Streptomonospora nanhaiensis: one gene and its partner. The protein of the gene in region 1 interacts with the protein of each later gene in a pairwise test. Links are inferred from orthologs where the notes say so. Each region holds a gene or a part of one and is shown in the gene's direction. Other genes may lie near its edges. The genes, in order: sufU and HNR12_RS10075.

Region 1 (6,412 bases):
CTGCACGGCTCCTGCTTCGAGCTGGCCTCCGGCAAACCGATCAACCCGCCGGCCACGCGCCCGGTGGCCACCTACGCAGTGCAGATCGACGGCGACGACGTGCTCGTCTCGCTCGAAACCGAGAATGGCTGATACACAGATGACCAAGTTCGAAATCCGCGGTGTGCACGCCGACGTCCTCATCGGCGCCGAGGAGCGCGAGGAGATCCTCAAGGGCGTCGACCTCACCATCAACTCCGGCGAGACCCACGCCATCATGGGCCCCAACGGCTCGGGCAAGTCCACCCTGGCCTACGCGATCGCCGGCCACCCCAAGTACGAGATCACCGCGGGCGAGGTCCTGCTCGACGGCGAGAACGTGCTGGAGATGAGCGTCGACGAGCGCGCCCGCGCCGGCCTGTTCCTGGCCATGCAGTACCCGGTCGAGGTCCCCGGCGTGTCCATGTCCAACTTCCTGCGCAGCTCGGTCACGGCCGTGCGCGGCGAGGCACCCAAGCTCCGCGCGTTCTCCAAGGAGCTGCAGGAGGCCATGGGCAACCTCGCCATCGACCCCTCCTTCGCCGGCCGCGGCGTCAACGAGGGCTTCTCCGGTGGCGAGAAGAAGCGCCACGAGATCCTCCAGCTGGAGCTGCTCAAGCCCAAGGTCGCCATCCTCGACGAGACCGACTCCGGCCTCGACGTCGACGCCCTCAAGGTCGTCTCGGCCGGCATCAACCGCGCCCGCGAGACCAACGACGTCGGCGTCATGCTGATCACCCACTACACCCGCATCCTCAACTACGTGCGCCCCGACTACGTCCACGTGTTCGCCGGCGGCCGTATCGCCGAGTCCGGCGGTCCGGAGCTGGCCGAGCGCCTGGAGGCCGAGGGCTACGAGCGGTTCGTGAAGGCGGGCGCGGGCCGGTGACCACGAGCGAGCTGGGGCGCCTCGACGTCGAGGCGGTGCGGGCGGACTTCCCGATCCTGGCCCGCACCGTCCGCGACGAGCGCCCGCTGGTGTACCTGGACTCCGGGGCGACCTCCCAGAAGCCGCGGCAGGTCCTCGACGCCGAACGCGCCTTCTACGAACGCCACAACGCGGCGGTGCACCGCGGCGCGCACCAGCTCGCCGAGGAGGCCACCGACGCCTACGAGCGGGCCCGCGCCACCATCGCGGCGTTCATCGGGGCGCGCACCGGCGAGGTCGTGTTCACCAAGAACGCCACCGAGGCCATCAACCTGGTCGCCTACGCCATGAGCAACGCCGCGACCAGCGGCCCCGCCTACGAGCGCTTCCGGGTGGGCCCCGGCGACGAGGTCGTCGTCACCGAGATGGAGCACCACGCCAACCTGGTGCCCTGGCAGCAGCTGTGCCAGCGCACCGGCGCCACGCTGCGCTGGTTCTCGGTGACCCCCGACGGCCGGCTCGACCTCTCCGACATCGACTCGCTCATCAACGAGCGCACCAAGGTCGTGGCACTGGCCCACCAGTCCAACGTCCTGGGCACGGTCAACCCGGTCACCGCCATCGCCGAGCGGGCCCACGCCCACGGCGCCCTGGTGGTGGCCGACGCCGCGCAGTCGGTGCCGCACATGCCGGTCGACGTCGCCGAGCTGGGCGTGGACTTCCTGGCGTTCTCCGGGCACAAGATGCTCGGCCCCAACGGCATCGGCGTGCTGTGGGGGCGCCAGGAGCTGCTCGCGGGCATGCCGCCGTTCATCACCGGCGGCTCCATGATCGGCACCGTCCACATCGACCACTCCACCTGGGCCGACCCGCCGCAGCGCTTCGAGGCCGGGGTGCCCATGGCGCCCCAGGCGGTCGGCCTGGCCGCGGCCTGCGACTACCTCAGCGCGCTGGGCATGGACAACGTCCTGGCCCACGAGCAGGCCGTCACGGCCTACGCGCTCAAGCAGGTGGGGTCGCTGCCGGGCGTGCGGATCATCGGGCCCACCGACACCGCGGACCGCGGGTCGGCGGTGTCGTTCACGGTCGAGGACATCCACCCCCACGACGTCGGCCAGGTGCTCGACGACCTCGGGGTGGAGGTGCGGGTGGGCCACCACTGCGCGTGGCCGCTGCACCGGTGCTATGAGACCGTGGCCACCACCCGGGCCTCGTTCTACGTCTACACCACCTTCGCCGAGATCGACGCGCTGGCCGAGGGGATCCAGGCCGCCCAGCGGTTCTTCGGCACGGCGGCGGCACGCTAGAAGGGCACGAGGTCGCCATGCAGCTTGAGGCCATGTACCAGGAGATCATCCTGGACCACTACCGCAACCCCCACAACAAGGGGCTGCGGGAGCCGCACGACGGCGAGGCCCACCACATCAACCCCACCTGCGGCGACGAGGTCACCCTCCGGGTGCGCCTCGAACCCGCCGGGGAGGGCCTCGACGGCTCGGCCACCGTCGCCGACATCTCCTACGACAGCATGGGCTGCTCGATCAGCCAGGCCAGCGCCTCGGTGCTGACCGACCTGCTGATCGGGCGGACCGTCGACGACGGCATGCGGGTCCTGGCGGAGTTCACCGAGCTGATGCACTCCAAGGGCCAGGGCGAGCCCGACGAGGACGTCCTGGAGGACGCGGTGGCCTTCGCCGGGGTCTCCAAATACCCTGCCCGTATCAAGTGCGCCCTGCTCGCCTGGATGGCGTGGAAGGACGCGACCGCCCAGTCCCTGGAAACGGAGAAGGAGGGCGCCTCATGACCGAGCAGGACTCCACCGCCACCGCGCCGGAGCCCACCGGCGACGAGGCGCTGATCGAGGAGATCAGCGAGGCGTTGAAGGACGTCATCGACCCCGAGCTGGGGGTCAACGTGGTCGACCTCGGCCTGCTCTACGGGGTCAACGTCGACGGCGGCACCATCACCCTGGACATGACGCTGACCAGCGCGGCCTGCCCGCTGACCGACGTCATCGAGGACCAGGCCAACTCCGCGCTGGACGAGTTCGAGCGCGACGTCAAGATCAACTGGGTCTGGATGCCGCCGTGGGGTCCGGACAAGATCACCGACGACGGCCGCGACCAGCTGCGGATGCTCGGCTTCAACGTCTGAGCCGCACCGCCCGGCGGCCGCCGGGCGCCAAACCGCCACGGGGGCCGGAGCGCACGCGCTCCGGCCCCCGTCGGCGTTTCCCGGGAGGGGCGGGGCCGCGCGGCCCCGCGGAACCCCGGTCAGGACGTGGTCATCAGCACCGGGCGCAGCTCCTGGGCGATGTCGGTGTCGCCGCGCCGGGTCAGCGCCTCCAGCAGCGCGTGCGGGTCGCCGGCCTGGGAGTCGTCGCCGTCCTCGCTGATGCGCCGCGCCAGGATCTTCAGCGCCTCGTCGGTGGGCGCCGGCGCGGTGTAGCCGATCAGGTGCAGTGCCCGGCCGGTGGGGGAGTGCCCGCTCATGTCGGCGGCCGGCAGCCGGCGGGCGTCGAGCCGGTCGCCGTTGACGGTGATGAACACCCGGTCGCCCGGCTGCACCGACAGCCGCCGCAGCAGCGGGCGCAGGGAGTCGAACGCCGGCTGGTCGCGCCAGACCAGCACCAGCAGGTCGGCCCCGGGCGCGGTCAGGCACAGCAGGCGGCCCGGCTGCAGCCCCAGGTGGGTGGCGTAGCCGGGCGGCACGGTCACCGGCGCGCCGTTGAGGTGGTCGGCGGTGACGTCCACCCGGTGCCACCAGCGGCCGTCGGGCGCGCGGAAGCAGCGCGCCGAGGCGGCCACGCGCGGCGGCTCGGGCGGGGCCGGCCGGTCCTCGTGCTCGGGCCGGGGCGCCTCGGTGCCCGGGCGGCGCCGGATGGGCAGCCCGTTGGCGGTGGTGGTGCCCCCGGCCTCGAGGACGGGGTCGGAGTGGCTGCCGTAGGAGCCGCCCGAGCCCGGCGGCGGGGCCTCCACGGGGATGGTGGGGTCCACCAGCACATGGCCGTCGCGGATGGACACCCCCGGCGTGCTCAGCAGCCAGGCCCGCACCGCCTGCTGGCGGATGCCGATCCGGCCCAGCCGCAGGGTGGCGTCGGTGAGGCTGGGGGCGTCGCCCAGCAGCTCGCGGGTCTGCCAGCGCATCCGGTGGGGGTCGTCGGCCACCAGCCAGCCGTTGTGCAGGCGGCGGTCGGTGAACAGGGTGATCACCACCCGCCACAGCGGGGCGCCCAGCGAGGGCACCTCGACGGGGTGGTCGGGGTGGGCGCTGATGACGTGGTCCACGGTGGTGGCCGCGCCCAGCTGCTCCGACAGTTCGCGCATGTGCTTGGTCAGCGGCGCGCCGCCGGGCGAGCTGAGCCACTGCAGCAGCCGCTCCTCGACCGTGCGCTGGGCGTTGCGGATGTCGCGCAGGTCCACGTTGATCTGGTCGGCCAGCAGCCGGATGCTGATGGGGTCGGTGGCGAACAGCCGCTCGGCGGCCACCGTGCGCTCCACCTCGGTCCAGGTGCGCAGCAGCTCCTCCAGCAGGTCCACCAGCGGGTGGCGGCCCAGTTCGCGCTCGGCCGGGCCGCGCGCCCCCTTGGGCGGGCCGAAGGCCGGGCGGCGCAGCGCGCGGGCGGCGCCCGCGGCGGGGGCGGCCGGCTCGGACGCGGCGGCGGCATCGGCCTCGGCGGCGGCGCGGGCCTCCTCGTCGCGCTGGGCGCGCAGCGCCCGCAGCGTGCGGATGGCCCGGGTGGCCGGACTCTGCGGCGGCGGGGGCTCGGCGGCGGTGTCGGCCTCGTCGGCGTCGGCGCCGGTGGCCGAGGTCAGGTAGGCCAGGGCGCTGTGCACGTGCTCGGGCGCCGAGGCGGGCAGCCAGTTGGCCAGCGTGCGCACGGCCTCGACCATCAGGGCGGGCGAGGGCGCGGGCATGCGGCCCTGCTCGCGGGCGAAGGGGTTCACCGCGCGCCAGGTGGCGGTGCTGATGACGTCGATCGGCCCGCAGGACTCGGGCAGGCCCCAGGCGGCGACGGCGGCGGGGGTGGCCGACACCAGGCGCTCCCAGCTGCCGGCTGTGGCCAGCAGCGCGCCGCGCACGGGTTCGGCGATGTCGTCGAGGTCGACGTCCTCGGCGCGCAGCGTGGGCAGGAACTCGCCCAGTTCCAGGTGGCCCCACTGCTCGGCGGCCAGGCGGGCCAGGGAGTGCGCCAGCCACGTGGCGCCGGCGATGTCGAGCACGCGGGTCAGCGGCAGGGAGTTCCACCAGCCCTCGATGAGCCGGGCATGGCGCAGGACGGGGCCCACGGCCGCGGGATCGCTCCACCGCAGGGCGGGGACGAGGTCGGTGAGGCAGATCGGGGAGACGGCGTTCATCTGCGGCAGACCTCGACCTCCGGGCATCCGGCCCGCGGGTGGGGCGACCGCACGGGCATGTCGTTCGCTTAACACTACGTGTACTTCTCGGGGGCCGGGCGCCCGGCCGCCGGGCGCCGGGGAGGCTGCGGCGGCGCGGAGCGCCGTACTCCCCGGTGATCGTACGTGCGGGCGGCCCGGTTGGATAGTGCCGACTCCGGTGAACACCGAGCGTACGCGCAGCGGACCGGTGCCGGATGCCCCGCCCCGCCCGGAGTGTCGAACGCGTCGTTTGCCGGAAAAGCAGAAAAAAGTGAGCTGGATTACCTTTTCCGGCCGCTTCCGGCCGCCCTCCCGGACTGGCCGGAGGCGCGCGCCTGTGCTATCCGGGCGGGGTCCGAGGCGCTCACCGCGCCAGCACGGCCACCGTGGCGGGGTACAGCGGCACGCTGGCCTCGTTGCCCGGGTTCAGCGCCAGGCCGACCCCCTCGGGCATCGCGCCGGCCAGTTCGCGCGCCGCCAGCACCGTGTAGGGCAGGTCGCCGCTGCGCGCCCCCAACTGCTCCATCGAGGTGAACACCGGGATGAACGGCGCCCCCTCGACCTCCAGCGTGGGCAGCGCCACCGAGCCGTCCTCCTGGGTGCCCGAGCCCTGCGGCAGCGGGATCCACACCTGGGCCTCGCGCAGCGCCGCCAGGAAGTCGGTGATCGGCGCGGGGTCGACCGGTCCGCTGTCGCCCTCGGCGGCCCGCGAGTGCTCCAGCGCCCGCTGCAGGGCCGACTCGACCTCGTTGGCCGGGAAGGCCGGCTGCGCGGCGGGCGCGGGGTTCTCGTTGCCGGTGCTCATCGAAAAACGCTCCTCAACGGGATGGCGCGGCCTCCGGGCCGCCGGCGCGCGGACCGGGTCCCGGCCTGCGGCGGGCGTGCCGACGGGTGCGGAGGTATGCTTGTCGGGCACGCTCTACCCTCGCACCTGCCTGTTGACACCTGCCGGGCCCCCTGGACCCGCCGGTCCCTCCGCACCCTGGCGAGGGCCCCACCCCGCACCGAGGCTCCCCGCGCGCCGCCGCCACCCCGGCCCGCCGGCGCGGCGGGTGAAGCCGCATGATTGGTAGATGTGACTGACCTGGAGACTACTCCCCCGGGGACCGGCCAGGCGGAGCCGGCGGTCATACGCTCCTACGTCGCC
Region 2 (6,421 bases), 2.3 Mb from region 1 along the record:
TACGGCCTGGGCGCGCACTCCTACTGGCTCATTCCGGGCGGCCCCTCCAACTGGGCGCTGTTCGGCGGCTGACACCCCCGCGCGCGGGGCCTTCGGCGCCCCGCGCCGCCAGGGGGCGGGTCGGGTTCGCCCCGAGTGCTACCAGCCAGTAACATCGGGGTGGAAAGCAGAGTACGCAGGCGGGAGGCGTGACGTGAACGCCGCCCCGCCACCCGATGGCATCGATTGCATTTGGCACCCTTAGGGGCCACGGACGCGCCAGGCGTCCGCGCCGTCCGAGTGGGCGACGCATGAGTGCAGGGGAGGTCGGCCACCGGCCATGAATATTGTCGTTTTGGTCAAGCAGGTCCCGGACACGGCGACCGAGCGCAAGCTCTCGTCCGATGACAACACGCTGGACCGCGCGGCGTCGGACGGCGTCATCAACGAGCTGGACGAGTACGCCATCGAGGAGGCGCTGCTCCTCAAGGAGAAGCACGGCGGCGAGGTCACCATCCTGACGATGGGACCCGACCAGGCCACCGACTCCATCCGCAAGGCCCTGTCCATGGGCGCCGACAAGGCCGTCCACCTCGTGGACGACGCGCTGCACGGCTCCGACGCCCTCCAGACCGCCTACGCCCTGTCCAAGGCGCTGGGCACGCTGGAGTACGACCTCGTCGTGCTGGGCTCGGAGTCCACCGACGCCCGCACCGGCATCGTCGGCGCGGCGCTGGCCGAGTACCTGGGCCTGCCGCAGCTCACCCTCGCCGGCAAGGTCGAGGTCGACGGCCGGGCCATCAAGATCCAGCGCGCCACCGACTACGGCTACGACGTGGTCGAGGCGCAGCTCCCGGCCGTGGTGTCGGTCGTCGAGAAGATCAACGAGCCGCGCTACCCGTCGTTCAAGCTCATCATGCAGGCCAAGAAGAAGCCGGTCGCCAAGCTCAGCGCCGCCGACGCCGGCATCGACACCGCCCTGGTGGGCCTGGCCAACGCCGCCACCGAGACCGTCGACTTCGCGCCGGCCCCGCCGCGCGCCGCCGGCACCGTGATCAAGGACGAGGGCGACGGCGGCGTCAAGGCCGCCGACTTCCTCGCCGAGAAGAAGTTCGTGTAGGTCCGGCGAGACAGGAAGGATTGACTGACATGGCTGAAGTCCTCGTCCTCGTCGACCACGTCGACGGTGAGGTCAAGAAGGTCACCACCGAGCTGCTGACGGCCGCCCGCCGTGTCGGCGAGCCCGCGGCGGTCTGGATCGGTGACGGCGCCGAGGCCGCCCAGGCCCGGCTCGCCGAGTTCGGCGCGGTCAAGGTCTACGCCGCCTCCGCCGAGCTGAACGACTACGTGGTGGCCCCCAAGGCCGAGCTGCTGGCCAAGCTCGCCCAGGAGAAGTCCGCCGCGGCCGTCCTCGTCTCGGCCACCCCCGAGAACAAGGAGGTCGCCGGCCGCACCGCCGTGAAGCTCGGCTCGGGCGTGCTCACCGACGTGGTCGACCTCACGGCCGACCTCGTGGCCGAGCACAGCGTCTTCGGCGGCGCCGTGGTCACCCACGCCAAGGTGCGCACGGGCGTGCCCGTCGTCGCGGTGCGGCCCAACTCCGTGCCGGCCGAGCCCGCCCCGGCCCAGGCCGAGGTCGAGCAGGTCGCCGTGGAGCTGTCGGCCGCCGCCACCGCCGCCCGCGTGGTCGAGCGCGTGGTGCAGGAGAAGGGCGCCCGCCCGGAGCTGACCGAGGCCGCGATCGTGGTCTCCGGCGGACGCGGCGTGGGCTCCGACGACTTCTCCGTCGTGGAGAACCTGGCCGACGCCCTCGGCGCCGCCGTGGGCGCCTCGCGCGCCGCGGTCGACTCCGGCTGGTACCCCAACCAGTTCCAGGTCGGCCAGACCGGCAAGACCGTCAGCCCCAACCTCTACGTCGCCCTGGGCATCTCCGGCGCGATCCAGCACCGGGCCGGCATGCAGACCTCGAAGAACATCGTCGCGGTCAACAAGGACCCCGAGGCCCCGATCTTCGAGCTGGCCGACTTCGGCGTGGTCGGCGACCTCCACACGGTGGCGCCGCAGCTCACCGAGGAGATCAACAAGCGCAGGTGAGCGCCGCGGGCGGCGCGTCCGCCCACGGCGCCCGCACGGCCCCGGGAGGCGTCCGCCGCCCGGGGCCGCGGCGCGTCCGGGGCCCGCCGACCGGGACCGCGGCGCCCCGCCGGGCGCGGGGGTGCCCCTAGGCCGGGGCGCGGCCGAGCGCACCCGGCGCGCCGCCGTATGCTGGACACCGCCATGGTGTACCTGGATCACGCCGCCACCACCGCCGTCCGTCCCGAGGTAGTCGCGGACATGACGGAGGAGTTCGGCCACCTCGGAAACCCCTCCTCGCTGCACGGCGCGGGGCGCCGCGCCCGCCGCGCGGTCGAGGAGGCGCGCGAGAGCATCGCCGACTCCCTCGGCTGCGCCCCCAACGAGGTGGTGTTCACCGCCGGGGGCACCGAGGCCGACAACCTCGCCGTCAAGGGCCTGTACTGGGCCCGCGCCCAGGAGTCCCCCCGCCGCCGGCGCATCCTCGTCAGCGCGGTGGAGCACCACGCGGCGCTCGACCCCGCCCGCTGGATGGCCGACCACCAGGGCGCCGTCTACGAGGAGGTCCCGGTCGACCGCCACGGCCGCGTGGCGCCCGAGGCGCTGCGCGCCGCCATCGAGCGCGACCCCGACGACGTCGCCCTGGTGTCGGTGATGTGGGCCAACAACGAGGTCGGCACCCTCCAGCCGGTGGCCGAGCTGGCCGCGGTGGCCCGCGAGTACGGCATCCCCTTCCACAGCGACGCGGTGCAGGCGGTGGGCACCCAGCCGGTGTCCTTCGCCGAGTCCGGGGCCTCCGCGCTGACCGTCAGCGCGCACAAGATCGGCGGGCCCGTGGGCGTGGGCGCCCTGGTGCTGGCGCGCGGCGTGGAGCCCACCCCCGTGCTGCACGGCGGCGGTCAGGAGCGCGAGCTGCGCTCGGGCACGCTGATGACCCCGCTGCTGCGCGGGTTCGCCACGGCGCTGCGGCTGGCGGCGGCCGAACGCGCCGCCCACGCCCGCCACCTGGCCCGGCTGCGCGACTCCCTGGTGGCGGCGGTGCGCGAGCACGTGCCCGACGCCGTCCTCAACGGCCACCCCACCGAGCGCCTGCCCGGGATCGCGCACCTGTCCTTCCCCGGCTGCGAGGGCGACGCCCTGCTGATGCTGCTGGACGCGCGCGGGATCGCGTGCTCCACGGGGTCGGCGTGCTCGGCCGGGGTGGCGCAGGCCAGCCACGTGCTGCTGGCCATGGGCGCCGACGCCGAGACCGCGCGCAGCTCGCTGCGGTTCTCGCTGGGGCACGGCTCCGGCCCGGCCGACATCGCCGCGCTGGGCGAGGCGATCGGCCCCGTGGTCGAGCGCGCGCGGGCGGCCCGCCGCAAGCGCCGCGCCGCCTGAGCCGCCCCCGGCGGCCGGGGGCGGGCCCGATCAGCGCTCCAGCTGCCCCCGGATGGGCCGCAGCAGCTGCTCGATGGTCTGCCACTCGGGGTCGAGCCGGCTCTGCACCACCGCGCGGCCCTCGCCCCAGTCGCGCACGGCCGCCTCGAAGTCGGCCATCACCCCGGAGTCGGGGTCGATGTAGAAGTAGAACTGCCGCTGGCCGCCCGCGGTCTGCTGGGCCAGTAGGGCGCCGTTGTCGCCCAGCAGCGTGCGCAGCCCGGTGGCGAACTCCTCCAGCGCTGTGGTGGAGGGCTCGGTGGGCAGCCGGTCGCCGTCGCTGGCGGCGTAGGGCAGCACCACGTGGGCGTAGAGGGTGAGCGCCGGGAAGTCGCGGCGGTGCAGCGGGTGGCGCACCGCGATCTCGATCACGCCGCGCAGCGGCACCCGGCCCTGGAGGGTCACCCAGCCGCCCAGCGCGCCGGAGAGCTGGCTCACGACCGAGGGGATGGAGGTGGGCGGCAGCGGGTCCAGCGGCTTCTCCACCAGCGGCTCGGTCCGGCCCACCCAGCGCACGTAGTCGTCCTCGCCCAGCGCCAGCATCACCACGTGGTCGGCCAGCCCGGCGCGGGTCTCCTCGGACACGAACATGAAGTCGGGGTGGTAGACCCCCACCTCGACCTTGCTGCGCCGCTGGTCGACGCGCATGGACACGCTGCTGTGCGCGAGGTCGAACTCGTGGTCGTCCCAGCGCGTCGTGCGGCCCAGGCGCTCGGGGTCGGCCGGCAGCGCGGGGAAGAACCGCCAGCCGGGCTCCTCGGGCGCCGCCCGCGCCCAGCGCTCGGTGAGCACCCGCGCCTGGTCGTCGGGCCCGGCGGTGAGCACCAGCGCGTGCGTGGAGCCGTTCTCCAGCGAGGCCAGGGGGTCGTCCAGCGCCGCCATGCGCGCCATCAGCCGCCCGGGGTCGGTGTCGTCGTCGAGCCCGAGGTCGCCCAGCCCGCCCAGCCCGGAGTCGGCGTCGCGCGGCGCCGTGGAGACCTCCCAGTTGAGGTCGGGGTGGATCCGCGCCACCGCCTGGGACACCCGCTCGGCGACGTCCTCGGGCGGCGGGGTGCCGTTGTCGACGGAGGCCGCCAGGGCGGTCCGGAACTCCGGCCACTGGCGCCAGAACTCGTCCACGGCGACGGCGGATTCGGACTGCTGAGAGCGGCGGCGACGGAACAGAGCCATGGCCCTGATTTTCGCAGAACGCCGCGGCGGGCGCGCCAGAAGGTCCCCGCGCGGCGCGGGCGGGGCGCGGCCCGGCGAAACCCTGTCGAGGCGGGTGCCCGCCAGGACATAGGCTGGGAGGCGCTATGACTCTGCGCGTACTGGCCGCCATGTCCGGCGGCGTCGACTCCGCCGTGGCCGCCGCCCGCGCGGCCGAGGCCGGCCACGACGTCACCGGCGTCCACCTGGCCCTCTCCAAGAACCCGCAGTCCTACCGCAGCGGCGCGCGCGGCTGCTGCACGGTCGAGGACTCCCGCGACGCCCGCCGCGCGGCCGACGTCATCGGCATCCCCTTCTACGTGTGGGACATGGCCGAGGAGTTCGACCGCGACGTGGTGAGCGACTTCGTCGCCGAGTACGCCGCGGGCCGCACCCCCAACCCGTGCCTGCGCTGCAACGAGAAGATCAAGTTCGCGGCGGTGCTGGACCGCGCGATCGCGCTGGGCTTCGACGCCGTGTGCACCGGCCACCACGTCCGCAAGGTCGACGGCCGGCTGCGGCGCAGCGTCGACCTCGGCAAGGACCAGTCCTACGTGCTGGGCGTGCTCACCCGCGAGCAGGTGGCGCACGCCATGTTCCCGCTGGGCGACTGCACCAAGGTCGAGGTCCGGGCCGAGGCCGAGCGGCGCGGGCTGGCGGTGGCCGACAAGCCCGACAGCCACGACATCTGCTTCATCGCCGACGGCGACACCGCCGGATTCCTCAACGACCGGCTGGGCGGGGAGCCCGGCCCCATCAAGGACGAGTCCGGCGCCGTGCTGGGCACCCACCAGGGCGCGCACACGTTCACGGTGGGCCAGCGCAAGGGCCTCAACCTGGGGGGCGCCGTCAAGCGCCGCTACGTGCTGTCCATCGAGCCGGTGAACAACACGGTCACGGTGGGCCCGCGCGACTCCCTCAAGGTCGACGAGATCACCGCCGAGCGCCCGGTGTGGAGCGGCTGCGCGCCGCTGACCGAGCCCACCGCCTGCCGGGTGCAGCTGCGCGCCCACGGCGAGGTCTACGGCTGCCGCGCGGTGGAGCGCGACGGCCGGCTGGTGATCGAGCTGGACGAGCCGGCCACCGGGGTGGCGGCGGGCCAGGCCGCCGTTCTGTACGGCGGCGAGCACGGCGACACCGTGCTGGGGTCGGGCACCATCGCGGCCACCGCCCGCCGCAGGCAGGACTCCCCGGTCTAGCGCGCCACCGGCGCCCGGCGCGGGCGGGGTCTGGTCGGCCACAATTCGCCGCCGCCGACCTCCGTACAGGTTAGGTAAGGCATAGCATGGTTGCCTGATCCGTGTGCGGAGGGGTGCGATGGAGTACGGGTTCCTGGACGGCCGGCCCTTCTGGATCGTCTACGCCGCCCTCTTCGCCATCGTCTTCGCCCGCACCCAGGCCACCTACTGGATCGGCCGCGGCCTGGGGATCGGGCTGCACCGCTCGCCCGCCGGCCGGCGGCTCGGCGACCGCCTGGAGCGGGCCGAGTCGCTGATCAACCGCTTCGGGCCGCCCGTGGTCACCCTCTCCTACGCCACCGTGGGCTTCCAGACCGCCATCCACCTGGCGGCCGGGGCGATGCGCATGTCGTTCGTGCGCTACCTGGTGGCCATGCTGCCCGGCTGCGCCGGGTGGGCGGCCGTCTACAGCCTCGGCGGCCTGGCCGTCCTCGCCGTGTGGTGGGACCTCTTCCTGCGCTCGCCCGCCCTGGCGGCGGCCGCGGGGGTGCTCCTGATCGCCGCGGCGGTGGCGGCGGTGCTGC

The links.
Region 2: the proteins of sufU (region 1) and HNR12_RS10075 interact in binary tests that used the Escherichia coli proteins (3 or more experiments, as listed by UniProt). The link is inferred for Streptomonospora nanhaiensis from one-to-one orthologs.

What each region holds. Positions count from the first base shown.
Region 1 is NZ_JACCFO010000001.1:22,790-29,201, forward strand. Bases 1,142-3,950 are described here. They hold sufU (Fe-S cluster assembly sulfur transfer protein SufU), read left to right. Parts: upstream 1,142-2,210; coding sequence 2,211-2,690; downstream 2,691-3,950. Other genes in these bases: HNR12_RS00080 (cysteine desulfurase), read left to right, coding at 1,142-2,193; HNR12_RS00090 (metal-sulfur cluster assembly factor), read left to right, coding at 2,687-3,040; HNR12_RS00095 (hypothetical protein), read right to left, coding at 3,160-3,950. Also shown: HNR12_RS00070 (non-heme iron oxygenase ferredoxin subunit), read left to right, coding at 1-132; Fe-S cluster assembly ATPase SufC, read left to right, coding at 140-907; more of HNR12_RS00080, read left to right, coding at 904-1,141; more of HNR12_RS00095, read right to left, coding at 3,951-5,244; HNR12_RS00100 (SseB family protein), read right to left, coding at 5,630-6,070; HNR12_RS00105 (SGNH/GDSL hydrolase family protein), read left to right, coding at 6,341-6,412. UniProt on the Escherichia coli protein: A scaffold on which IscS assembles Fe-S clusters. Exists as 2 interconverting forms, a structured (S) and disordered (D) form. The D-state is the preferred substrate for IscS.
Region 2 is NZ_JACCFO010000001.1:2,345,025-2,351,445, reverse strand. The notes cover bases 1,527-4,344. They hold HNR12_RS10075 (cysteine desulfurase family protein), read left to right. Parts: upstream 1,527-2,256; coding sequence 2,257-3,432; downstream 3,433-4,344. Other genes in these bases: HNR12_RS10070 (DUF695 domain-containing protein), read right to left, coding at 3,463-4,344; HNR12_RS10080 (electron transfer flavoprotein subunit alpha/FixB family protein), read left to right, coding at 1,527-2,073. Outside these bases: HNR12_RS10090 (serine/threonine-protein kinase), read left to right, coding at 1-72; HNR12_RS10085 (electron transfer flavoprotein subunit beta/FixA family protein), read left to right, coding at 320-1,099; more of HNR12_RS10080, read left to right, coding at 1,129-1,526; more of HNR12_RS10070, read right to left, coding at 4,345-4,641; tRNA 2-thiouridine(34) synthase MnmA, read left to right, coding at 4,767-5,858; HNR12_RS10060 (DedA family protein), read left to right, coding at 5,977-6,421. UniProt on the Escherichia coli protein: Master enzyme that delivers sulfur to a number of partners involved in Fe-S cluster assembly, tRNA modification or cofactor biosynthesis. Catalyzes the removal of elemental sulfur from cysteine to produce alanine.